3 regions of the Marinobacter sp. B-12 genome follow, and region 3 is predicted to be linked to each of the others. Evidence: predicted binding sites of a transcription regulator. Region 3 holds the regulator's gene; each other region holds the start of a gene.
The links. Region 3 encodes sigma-54, which starts transcription at its own class of promoters, with help from an activator protein. Its sites were predicted from a motif close to ANTGGCATNNANNTTGCTNT; they were not measured.

Region 1: AC13D2_RS12805 (flagellar basal body-associated FliL family protein) is a predicted target of sigma-54. The motif match lies at 2,401-2,420, and genes of this name have one in related genera.
Region 2: AC13D2_RS00515 (circularly permuted type 2 ATP-grasp protein) is a predicted target of sigma-54. The motif match lies at 2,315-2,334, and genes of this name have one in related genera.

What each region holds. Positions count from the first base shown of each region.
Region 1 is NZ_JBSXOB010000057.1:263,389-267,556, forward strand. Features, by position in the region: gene AC13D2_RS12790 (fused response regulator/phosphatase) at 1-674, shown strand, start outside; gene AC13D2_RS12795 (Hpt domain-containing protein) at 671-1,015, shown strand; gene AC13D2_RS12800 (flagellar hook-length control protein FliK) at 1,145-2,377, shown strand; gene AC13D2_RS12805 (flagellar basal body-associated FliL family protein) at 2,544-3,053, shown strand; gene fliM (flagellar motor switch protein FliM) at 3,147-4,145, shown strand; gene fliN (flagellar motor switch protein FliN) at 4,138-4,168, shown strand, end outside.
Region 2 is NZ_JBSXOB010000014.1:11,874-16,041, reverse strand. Features, by position in the region: gene AC13D2_RS00525 (MotB family protein) at 1-764, shown strand, start outside; gene AC13D2_RS00520 (ammonium transporter) at 989-2,197, shown strand; gene AC13D2_RS00515 (circularly permuted type 2 ATP-grasp protein) at 2,412-3,845, shown strand; gene AC13D2_RS00510 (alpha-E domain-containing protein) at 3,839-4,168, shown strand, end outside.
Region 3 is NZ_JBSXOB010000057.1:115,693-119,860, forward strand. Features, by position in the region: gene rapZ (RNase adapter RapZ) at 1-612, opposite strand, end outside; gene ptsN (PTS IIA-like nitrogen regulatory protein PtsN) at 641-1,111, opposite strand; gene hpf (ribosome hibernation promoting factor) at 1,207-1,515, opposite strand; gene AC13D2_RS12110 (RNA polymerase factor sigma-54) at 1,640-3,166, opposite strand; gene lptB (LPS export ABC transporter ATP-binding protein) at 3,319-4,044, opposite strand; gene lptA (lipopolysaccharide transport periplasmic protein LptA) at 4,022-4,168, opposite strand, start outside.

The sequences.
Region 1 (4,168 bases), 150 kb from region 3:
CCGGTGTTCGTACCTTCACGGGAAATCAGCCCGAACAGGACGACCTGACGTTGATCACCCTGCGAATGGCGGAAGACGCAGAGCTGGCCGGTATCTCCGATCGACTGCCTCAGTCGGCGCTGGAGGGGCCGGCGGAGTGGCGCTGTGTCTACGAGGTTCAGGATCGAACCCTGGGCCAGTTCAGCCCCCTGCCTTTGCTGCTGCACATCTGCATGGAGGTGCCGGGGTTACGCCGGAAGAGTGGTGAGATATATACGCTCTTGGCTGAGCTGTACAGCAACGCACTGGAGCACGGTGTACTTGGCCTGTGCTCCGACTGGAAGGCGACACCCGATGGATTCGGACAATACTACGCCGAACGTGAGCGAAGGCTGGCTGATGTGGCGGGTCACTTTATACGCTTTACGTTGACCCATACCATGACAGGTAAGGGCGGGCGGTTGGCCATTGTCTGCGAAGACAGCGGCAGTGGCTTTGATTTCAGCAGGGCACCTCCGGAGGCCGGCGATGAACGCCGTTATTCAGGCCGAGGGTTGCTGTTGATACAGAAGATTGGGCGTTCCCTGAACTATCGGGAACATGGCACCAAGGCTGAAATTGTATATGATTGGTATTTTTCTGAGGTTGCTGGCCGTGAGGGCAGTACCACCCAACAACCAGGGGGTTGGTCATGACGGACAAACCACACCTTGATGAAGAAGCGTTGGCCGAGCTGCAGGAAGTTATGGAGAATGAGTTCGACATTCTGATCAACACCTACCTCCATGATTCCACTGACCGTATTGCACATTTGCGGGCGGCACTCGAAAAATCGGACGCCGACGCGTTCGCAAAATCCGCTCACAGCTTTAAAGGCAGTTGCATCAATATTGGAGCTCCCCGACTGGGCGAACTTTGTTTCGAGGCGGAAAAGGCGGGCCGTGACAACCAATTGTCACAGGCCGGAGCAATGCTCGACGATATCGAGAATGAATTCCGACAGGTTGAGGGCACGCTAAGACGTTTTATTGCGTGACGCGAATGAATGGCATCGCTTTTGCTTTGACATCGTACAGGTACGTTGAAAAGCAGAATAAGCGTACTGAAAAGGGGTCTGCAGTGTTCAGATACCACCGTCATTCAGTAAAAGCGGCAAGAGGTTGCCATGTCTCAAATGGTTCTTCCCCAGGCTTCTTCACAGGGCCCACAGGCCGATAGCGGTTCGAAAAGCGTCTCAGGCAGCCGGGAGAAAAACGGCGAGAGTCCGTTTGACTCGGTCTCCCGGGCGGAGCAGCAGCGGATCGACCGGAAACAGGCTGAAAAGCGTGACCAGGCGCGCGTCGAAGACGATGCCCGCAGCGAAAAAGCCGGTCTGAATAACCCTGAAAGCGCGGGTTCTGGTGACCTTGAGGAATCGTCAGCCGATACACAGGCTCGCAACGTGGATGCCCAAGGTAACGTGGATCCCCAGGATAAAGGTGCGCCATCGAACCCATCCGCCGACGGAGAGGAATCTGGTCAGGCCCCGGAAGCGCTCTCTCCACTGTTAACGGTTCAGGAGCTTCCGGAGGAGGTCGTTCCCCTGACGTTCTCCGATTTGCAGGCCCTGCTGATGCCGGCAGGAGGCAATACGACGTCCGCGGCAATCGCTAACCCAGGCACGGGCAACGGCGCGATGCCGGGAGTGCAGGCCTTTGCCGGAATGATTGCCGGTTTGCCCGGGAATACCGCAGGCAAACACAGCTTGTCGACGGGTCAGGGAGCGGGAGCAAGTGCCTCTCAGGGGCTGGCATTGACTGAGGCTTTGCTGTCGGGCGTGGGGGGCGAGGGATCCCGTCCACAGGAAACACCGTCGCTGCAAGGGGCTATACGCTTCCAGTCTGCAGTGGAGCTGGCTAATCAGCAGATGGCCAACCCCAACACCGCAAAGCTGCCCGCCGAGGCCACTGCCTTACGGGGATACGCCACCTCTATTGATGTGCCGGTCAATCATGCGGAATGGGGCGACAAGCTCGTTGGCAAACTGACCTGGCTGACGGCGAGGAATATGTCGGTCGCTGAAATACATCTCACTCCGCCTGATATGGGGCCTATGGAAGTCAGGGTTCAGGTTCAGCAGGAACAGGCACACATTACCGTCCATTCCGCCAACCCGGCCGTGCGAGACCAGCTTGAACAGCATAGCCACCGCCTCAGGGACATGCTGAGTGAGCAGGGGCTCTCACTGGACCAGTTTGACGTCAGTGATTCATCGCAACAGCAAGCCGGTGAGGATGATGCCAGGGAGGGCAACAGGGGTGACGGACCGGCACTCGCCGATGTCGGTTTGGACGATCAGGATCTGCCGCCTGAATCCCTTGATCTGACCTGGAAAGGCGAAGTTGATATCTTTGCCTGACCTTGGTGGCCGGTCACCTGATGATTGCCATGACTCTCCCTTTGCCCATCCTCCCCAGCAACGCTAAACTGCTGTTCCGATAGGGAGGATTGGGCTATCTGGCCCGTCCTTTGCTTAAACCTCTTTATAACCGTTCCGGTTGACGGATTTCTGGCAGATCTACGTTATGGCTGAAAACAATGCGCCCCCTGAGGCGCCGGCAAAAAAAGGTAAGCTCAAGCTGATTCTGATGCTGATCGTGGTGCTTGTTCTGGCGGTCGGATTGTCGGTATTAGGTACGATGTGGTTCTTGGGCGGCGGCATCCCAGGCATGGGCGATGCAGAACAGGAAGACAGCGCGGAGCAGGATGAAGTGTTTGTGCCCAGCACCTACACGGTGCTGGAAAAGGCCCTGGTCACGACAGTACAGGCCGAAGGGCGGCAGCGCTACGCTCAGGTGTACCTCGCTTTCGAGGCTCAGGACCCGGCAGCACTGGCTGCAGCCAACCAGCACATGCCGCTGCTTCGCAGCCAACTGATTGGCGTACTCGGTGGCCGGGACTTTAATGCGTTACAGACGCCGGAAGGCCGGAAGTCGCTGGCCAATGATATGCTGACAACCGTCAACAGTGCGCTTGAGCAGGAAGGGGAGCCGCCCTTGCTGGCCGTGCTGTTCAGGAACTTTGTCGTGCAGTAGAGAATGCGTTAGAAATGCATTAGAGATGTATAGAGACTTAATAGAGAGTGCAACAGTGCCCGGCTAGGGCGGACATCACAGGCAGAGAAACGTATGCAGGATTTACTGTCACAGGACGAAATTGACGCGCTCCTCCATGGTGTGGACGACGGCGACATTGATACCTATGATGAAACCGACGAAGCCGGTATCAAGTCCTACGACCTTGCCAGCCAGGACCGCATTGTCCGTGGCCGGATGCCCACACTCGAAATGATCAACGAGCGTTTCGCCCGCTACACCCGGATCAGCCTGTTCAATCTTTTGCGCCGCAACGCTGATGTGTCCACCGGTGGTGTTCAGATCATGAAGTTCGGCGAGTACATCCATACCCTTTACGTGCCCACCAGCCTCAACCTCTGCAAGGTCCGCCCGCTTCGGGGTACCTCGCTGTTTGTTTTGGACGCCAAGCTGGTCTTTAAGTTGGTGGACAACTTCTTCGGTGGGGAAGGCCGACACGCCAAAATCGAGGGCCGCGAATTTACCCCGACGGAAACCCGTATCGTACAGATGGTGCTTGACCAGGTGTTTCATGACATGCGGGAAGCCTGGCATGCGGTGTTAAAGGTGGATTTCGAGTACCTCAGTTCCGAAGTCAACCCGGCCATGGCCAACATCGTCAGCCCCAGTGAGGTGGTGGTTGTGAGCACCTTCCACATTGAGCTTGATGGCGGTGGTGGCGAGCTGCATATGGCGCTGCCGTACTCCATGATTGAACCCATAAGGGATGTACTGGACGCCGGCGTCCAGAGCGACATTGACGACGTGGATGAACGCTGGGTCAGTGCGCTTCAGGAAGACATCAAGGACGTGAATGTTCCCATTAATACCACGGTTTGCCGCCGGCGCATTTCTCTTCGCGACATTGCCAAACTGAAGGAAGGCGACATCATCCCCGTGGAAATCCCCGAGTTACTGACCCTGACTGCCAATGGTATTCCGGTCTACAAAGCCACGATGGGAACCCGTGATGGCAAGCTGGCGCTAAGGATTCATGACCGGGCGACGGTGCCCAAAGTGAAAAAACAACTGAAGGTGGGACGCAATGGCTGACGACGATAAGAAAGACGAGCAGG
Region 2 (4,168 bases), on a different contig from region 3:
CGAAAGCGTTTGGCGTACAGCGCGAGGTGCCCGTCCTTGAAATACCCATGGGTACCAGCCCGATTTTCGATAAGTTCTCTCCGGCACCGCCCGAGCCCACCGTACTCAACGAAGTCAAACAGACAACAACTGACGAACAGCCCGAGCTGGAAACCTTGAAAAGCCCTACCAACGTTGCCGTGGAAGCCGCGATTCAGGAGGAAATAGATAATACCCTGGAGCAGGTTCAGTCGGTTCTGGAACCCGCCATCAAAGACGGCCGGGTAAACGTCAGCCTGGAACAGCAGAGAATTGTTATTCGCGTGGAGGAGAAAGGCGCTTTTCCCTCCGGTTCGGCCGATCTGACCTGGGAGTTTGAAGGCCTGCTTTTGGAAATGGCCGACATACTGGTAGAGATCCCCGGCAAGCTGACCATCGAAGGCCATACCGACGATATCCCCATCCGTACGCAGAGGTTCTACAGCAACTGGGATCTGTCCGCCGCTCGGGCAGCAGCGGTTGCCAATGCGCTCCTCGCCGAAGGCCGGTTGGAACCTGCCCGGCTGGCGGTCACGGGGCTTGCGTTTACGGAGCCTCGGGTACCAAATACCTCCTCCGAAAACCGTACCAAAAATCGTCGCGTGGAAATCATCATCGACCTGTCCGGGCCGATCGAGGAACAGGAGATGCGGTTAAGGGAACTCATGAATCCTGAAGCCGATGGTTCCGCCACATCAGACTCCCGCAGTTCCGACGAATCGGATCAGGAAGAATTACTGTGGTAAGAGGCCAGATTGGTGCATTCACCCCATTAGTGCACCAATAAAAAGCACAAACACCCCGCTTTCAACTCAATTGCGCCCAATTTCAGAGTAGAAACTCGTCTAATCGGCTATCCACTCTAGACTTGCCTCAAAATGGAACACTCCTTGCTTAGTGTGCACGCTATCAATGCACAACCCGCCCGTGACCGGCGGATAAAAACCATAAAATCAGGAGCAACCAACCCGTGGATATCACGAGTGCAGTACATACCCTGACCGAAAGCGCCAACACCCTGTTCATTCTGATCGGTGCCATCATGGTACTGGCCATGCACGCTGGCTTCGCCTTCCTGGAAGTCGGCACTGTGCGCCACAAGAACCAGGTGAACGCCCTGGTGAAAATCATGACCGACTTCGGCATCTCCGCCGTGGCCTATTTTTTCATTGGCTATTACATCGCCTACGGCAGCCACTTTATGGCCGGCGCGTCAGAGCTGACGGCCGCGAATGGCTATGACCTGGTCAAGTTCTTCTTCCTGATGACCTTTGCCGCCGCCATTCCCGCCATTGTTTCCGGCGGTATCGCCGAGCGTGCGAAGTTCTACCCCATGCTCATCGCTTCGGGGCTGATCGTGGCGTTTGTATACCCCTTCTTCGAGGGCATGATCTGGAACGGTAACTACGGTTTCCAGGCCTGGTTGGAGAACCAGTTTGGTGCAGCCTTCCACGATTTCGCCGGCTCGGTTGTGGTGCACGCCGTGGGCGGCTGGATAGCCCTGGCCGCCGTGCTCCTGCTCGGCGCCCGTAACGGCCGCTACCGCAATGGCCGTGTGGTGGCCTTTGCCCCCTCCAACATTCCATTCCTGGCGCTGGGCGCCTGGATCCTCACCGTCGGCTGGTTCGGCTTTAACGTGATGTCCGCCCAGACCCTGGATGGCATCAGCGGCCTGGTGGCAGTGAACAGCCTTATGGCCATGGTGGGTGGCGTTCTGGTGGCCATGTTGGTGGGCCGCAAAGACCCGGGCTTTATCCACAACGGCCCGCTCGCCGGCCTGGTGGCAGTGTGCGCCGGTTCGGACCTGATGCACCCCGTCGGTGCGCTGATTACCGGTGGCATCGCCGGCGCCATCTTCGTATACATGTTTGAGTGGGCCCAGGACAAGATTGAGCGCCTGGACGATGTATTGGGTGTATGGCCCCTGCACGGTGTGTGCGGCGTATGGGGTGCCATTGCCGCCGGCATCTTTGGCCAGGACGCCTTCGGGGGCCTGGGCGGCGTCAGCCTGATGTCGCAGATCATCGGCGCGGTTGCCGGTGTTGTGGTGGCCTTTGTCGGCGGCCTGATCGTCTACGGCATTGTCAGCGCTATCTCCGGCCTGCGCCTCACCGACGAAGAAGAATTCAACGGTGCGGATGTCAGCATCCACCGCATCGGCGCTACGTCCGCGGAATAACCCTTGCTCGCCAGCCGCCTTTCCTGGCGGCTGGCAATGCTTTTTATTGACACTTCCCCCCGCCTGACCTTTGCTTAAATAACCCGTTCCGGTGATAAACCCACGGTTTGCCGCCAGAGTGGCCTGCCTTTTGCTATTCCTTTACATCATGGGAATGGCTGGATATCGACCGTCCGCATCCGGTGGGTGGCGTGTTCAGGAGAGGGTCATGGTTATGTTGATACAAACCCCACCCGAGGGTATCTACGACGAACTGTTCGACCAGAATAATCGGGTACGGCCCAGCTGCAGGATGCTGGAGGACTGGTTGATCAGGTCCGACGAAGCGCTGTTAGCCGAGAAGCGCCGCGAGGCAGACGTGCTGTTCCAACGCCTGGGCATCACCTTTAACGTCTATGGCGAAGACCAGGGGGCAGAACGGCTTATCCCGTTTGACCTGATCCCACGAGTGATCTCTGCCAGCGACTGGCAACGCCTGCAGGCTGGCTTACGCCAGCGGGTGCACGCATTGAACCGCTTCCTGTTCGATATCTATCACGAGTTCGACATTATTCGCGCCGGTGTGATCAGTGCGGAGCAGGTATTCGCCAATCCCCAGTACCAGCCCGGCATGCAAAACCTCAAGCTGCCGCGAAATCTGTATTCCCACATAGCCGGCATCGATCTGATCCGTCACAACGACGGCGACTTCTACGTGCTGGAAGATAATCTCCGCTGCCCCAGTGGCGTCTCCTACATGCTGGAAAACCGGCGCATGATGATGCGCCTGTTTCCGGAACTGTTCGCCAAGGCCCCGGTAGCACCGGTTGAACACTACCCGGCTTTGCTGGGCGAAACCCTGCGCGCGGCGTCCTTGAACCCCAATCCCACCGTGGTGGTGCTCACCCCTGGTCGCTTCAACAGCGCCTACTTCGAACACGCCTTCCTTGCCCGGCAGATGGGCATCGAACTGGTCGAGGGCGCAGACCTGTTTGTACGACGCAACAAGGTCTACATGAAGACCACCATTGGCCCGCAGCAGGTGGACGTGATTTACCGGCGGGTCGACGATGATTTCCTCGACCCTCTGGCTGGCAACCCGGACTCCATGCTGGGCGTTCCCGGGCTGTATGCAGCCTACCGAACCGGCAATGTGGTGCTTGCCAACGCCATGGGCACCGGCGTCGCCGACGACAAGGCCATTTATCCCTTCGTACCCGAGATGATCCGCTTCTACCTGGGCGAAGAACCGATCCTGAAAAATGTCCCCACGTGGCAGGGCCGCAAGCCAAAAGACCTCAAGTACATCCTCGATAATCTGCCAGACCTGGTGGTCAAGGAGACCCAGGGCGCTGGCGGCTACGGCATGCTGATCGGACCCAAAGCCAGCAAAAAAGAACTGAGCCATTTCCGCTCGCTGTTGCAGGCCAGGCCAGACAACTACATCGCCCAACCCACCCTGAGCCTGTCTACCTGCCCAACGTTTGTAGACGAAGGCGTGGCACCCCGCCACCTCGACCTGCGACCTTTTGTGCTTTCGGGTAAGAAAGTGCAGATGGTACCCGGCGGATTGACCAGGGTGGCCCTGAAAGAAGGGTCGCTGGTGGTGAATTCATCCCAGGGCGGTGGCACCAAGGACACCTGGGTATTGGAGGGCGAGGAATGCTGAGCCGAGCTGCATCAAGTCTGTTCTGGATGGCGCGGTATCTTGAGCGGGCGGAAACCCAGGCCCGCCTGCTGGACGTCAGCCTCACCATGGCGTTGATCGACGTTCCCGAAGACCGCGAAGAACAGTTATCCGTACCATTGCTGGTGACCGGTAGCCGTGAAATCTTTCATGAGCTCTACCCGGAAATTACCCCCCAGAACCTGATTGATTTCATGCTTCTGGATGACCGCCACCCCGCCAGTGTGTTCAGTGTCATCCGCAGCGCCCGGGACAACGCCCTGCACGTGCGGGGCAATCTTTCCGCAGATGTCTGGGAGAGTATT
Region 3 (4,168 bases):
GAACTGCCGAAGGCTGGTGTCCCAGTAGGGATTGGGCAGGCAGCGCACATCGAACACATAGTCCGAATCCAGTGGCACGCCGTGCTTGAACCCGAACGACTGGAATAGCAGCGCCAGTTCCTGATGGCGCCTTCCCGCGACCCGTTGCTTCACCATATCCCGGAGCTCGTACATGGACAGTCCCGTGGTGTCGATGTAAAGATCGGCCAGCTTTGACAGGGGCTCCAGAAGTTTTTTTTCGTTGCCAATGGCCTCCCGAAGGGAGGTTTTGTCATCACTCAGTGGGTGCTTCCGGCGCGTGGCATGGAAGCGCTGCAACAGAGACTGTTCATCGGCGTCGAGATAGATGATCTCGATGGTTACGCCGGTATCCTGAAGGCTGCGGTAGATATCCTCGAAGTTGCTCAGCTCCCCGGAGAGGTTGCGGGCGTCGATGCTGACAGCCATCTTTCCCAGCCGGCCAGGAGAGTTCTGGTTGGTGGCCTCCTGTGTCAGAGGGAACAACAGGCCGATAGGCAGGTTGTCGATGCAGTAATAGCCCAGGTCTTCCAGAACGTGTAACGCGGTACTTTTCCCGGAACCCGATCGACCACTGACGATGATTAGTTTCATAGCCCGTTCACCTCGGATGTGGAATTGTTCAGCTTGTCTCGGCTGTCATCCGGCGATAGAGAGAGTCTGCGTCGGTGCACTGACGCAGCTGGTCGCAGAATGCGCGCTCGTTGAACTTTTCGGCAAGTTGACTCAAAAGCTCAAGATGCTCGCTGGTGGCTTCCTTGGGGACAATCAAGGTGAAGACGAGGTCCACCGGCTGGTTGTCGATGGCGTCGAACGCAACGCCTTCGTCCAGCGTCAGCAAGACGCCGACCACGTGATCCAACCCTTCCAGTCGACAGTGGGGGATCGCGATGCCCTGTCCGATACCGGTGCTCCCCAGCCGCTCCCGCGCGACCAGGTTGGTGAATATCTGGGTGTCGCTGAGCAGAGAGTCGTGCTTCTGGATCTGCTCGGCAATGGTTTCCATAACCCGCTTTTTGCTGGAGGCAGGCACCCTGCAAAGGGTCAGCTCCGGCGCGAGAATGTTCTCGATAGTCAAGGATGTGTCGGTCATGAATCGACTGCAGTTCCGTAAAAAAAGGCTGCGGCACGTGTTGCCTGGTTAGCCAGTGCCGCAGCTCGATTAACTGTCATGCAGGGGGCTTCGTCCTAGCGGGCGCCGTTCCCATGCATCCGGTCTACGTTCTTTTCCTTGTGCTTCAGGATCTGCCTGTCCAGCTTATCTACCAATCCATCAATGGCAGCGTACATATCGCTGTTTTCGGCCTTTGCGTGAATCTCACCACCTATCACGTGAAGCGTAGCTTCCGCCATCTGGCGCACTTTTTCCACCTCAAGGGTAACCTGGCAATTGCTGATGTGGTCGAAGTGCCGCTCAAGCTTTTCAAATTTGCCTGATACGTAATCTTTCAGTGCGGGAGTCAGTTCTACGTGATGGCCTGAAATATTGAGTTGCATAGGCTTCTCCTGTTTTCAGCTTACCGGCACCCGTCAGGATGCCGGCTGTGTGCCACAGCGTTATGCTGCAGGCGGTATACTTTCAGGAAAGGGCTCTCCCCGTGAGGCCGGGAGCAGACGCTTTCTACACCAGTCGCTTTCGCTCGTTGGATGGAGGAATGTGCATTGCCTCGCGATACTTGGCCACGGTTCGGCGAGCCACTTTGATACCCTGGTCTCCTAGCATGGCTGCAATTTTGCTATCGCTCAATGGCTTTTTCGGAGTTTCCGTTGCAATCAGCTTTTTGATCATTGCGCGGATTGCTGTGGATGAGCACTCTCCACCCTCGTCGGTACTGACATGGCTTGAGAAAAAATACTTAAGCTCAAATATGCCCCGCGGTGTGTGCATGTATTTTTGGGTGGTGACCCGCGAAATGGTCGACTCATGCATTTCCACCGCCTGGGCAATATCAGAAAGAATCAATGGTTTCATGGCTTCCTCGCCATGATCCAGGAACCCCTGCTGGTGCTCGACAATACGTGTGGCCACCTTGAGCAGGGTTTCGTTACGGCTTTGCAGGCTCTTGATGAACCACTTTGCCTCCTGCAACTGGTCCCGCAGGTAGGTGTTGTCGGCACTGCTGTCCGCCCGCTTTATAAGAGAAGCATAGCTTGCATTCACACGAATGCGTGGTGCAATTTCAGGATTCAGTTCCACGCGCCAGCGCTCATTGTGTTTGCGCACGATCACATCGGGAATGACGTAGTCCGGCTCGGCCTGGTCCAGAGTGTCGCCAGGGCGCGGATTCAGTCCGGTAATAAGGGCCAGCACATCCCGTAGCTGTTCTTCCTTCAGGCGGCTGCGACGTAACAGTTGGGCGTAATCACGGTTACCCAGCAGGTTTATGTAGTGGGTAATCACCAGTCGGGCCTGAGCCAGCCAGGGCGTCTCCGGGGGCAGTTGGTTCAGTTGGATCAGCAGACATTCCTGCAGATCGCGGGCGAACACACCCGGTGGGTCGAAGTGCTGCAGACGGTGAAGAACGGCTTGCACTTCGTCCAGTTCCAGCGGGTCTTCATCGGATTCGTCCACCATACCTGAGTGAATTTCCTCAAGCGGGGACGTCAGGTAGCCGTGGTTATCAACCGCATCCATCAGCGCGTGGGCAATGGCCTGATCCCGCTCGCTCATGGGCGTCAGGTTCAACTGCCATTCCAGGTGGTCCTGAAGCGTTTCAGTGGGGGAATTGCGGGTTTCGAAGTCGTTGTCGTTTTCGTCGTCGTTACGGGCTGCTGAAGCTGGAGCGGACTGATAAATGTCATCCCAGGCGGTGTCGACGGGAAGGTCGTCAGGAATGGTGTCGGGGCTGTCTGTTTCTGATGACCAGTCAGGTCCGTTTTCGGATTCGTCCCAATCCGTTGCGGTGTCGGAGGTAGTGTTGGATTCCTCGGTTGACGCTGTTTCAGAGGACTCGTTGTCACTGTCCGTGGATTCCGGATTCTGATTATCGTCGTCTTCCGAGGTTTCCAGCATCGGGTTGGATTCCAACGCCTGCTGGATTTCCTGCTGGAGGTCCAGGGTGGAGAGCTGCAGAAGCCTGATAGCCTGTTGCAGCTGGGGCGTCATGGTCAGGCTTTGGCCCAGCTTTAACTGTAATGAGGCTTTCATAACCATGGTTCAGGATCCGTCACTCGGTCTCTCTCTTCCGTCACTCAGGCTCTCTCTTTATGTCACTCGGGCGCGCTCTGGAGCCGGGGTTGCACAAAAACTCTTTGTATGCTGGCTACTTGCCGCACCAAGCAAGTTCTTTGCCGAGTGTACTACAGGCGAAACTCGTTGCCCAGATACACTTCCTTGACCTGCTGGTTGGCCAGTATATCGTCCGAGTTGCCAGAGGCAATAATGTGGCCGCCACTGACAATGTAGGCATTCTCGCAGATATCGAGGGTTTCCCGCACATTGTGGTCGGTGATCAGTACGCCGATGCCCTTGTCCCGCAGGTGCCGGATGATCTGCTTGATGTCGCTCACTGAGATGGGATCGACCCCAGCGAAGGGCTCGTCCAGCAGGATGAATGCCGGCTCCATCGCCAGTGCGCGGGCAATTTCCACCCGTCGTCGCTCGCCCCCTGACAGGGCCATGCCGACGCTATCGCGGATGTGGGTGATGTGAAACTCTTCAAGCAATTCCTCCAGCTTGGTCTCCCGGTCAGTGCGCTTGAGTTCGCGACGGGTTTCCAGGATGGCCAGTATGTTGTCGCGCACGGTGAGCTTGCGGAACACCGATGCTTCCTGGGGCAGGTACCCGATTCCCTTCCGGGCGCGGCCGTGCATGGGCAGGGGCGTTATGTCCTGATTGTCGATGGTGATGCGACCGTTGTCGGAGGGAACCAGACCAACAATCATGTAGAAACACGTCGTTTTGCCGGCGCCATTGGGTCCAAGCAGGCCGACTATCTCGCCGCTGCGAATTTCCAGGGAAACGTCGATGACGACCTTCTTCTGCTTGTAGCTTTTTGCCAGGTTACTGGCCCTGAGAACTGCCATCGGTATCCTGTTCGCCGGAGTTGTTGTCTGGATTGTTGTCGGGATTGCCGCGTGGCTGTATCACCATCTCGACCCGACCGCTGCCATCGCCCTGATCGGCGGAGCCTTCCGCCGTCACAACACG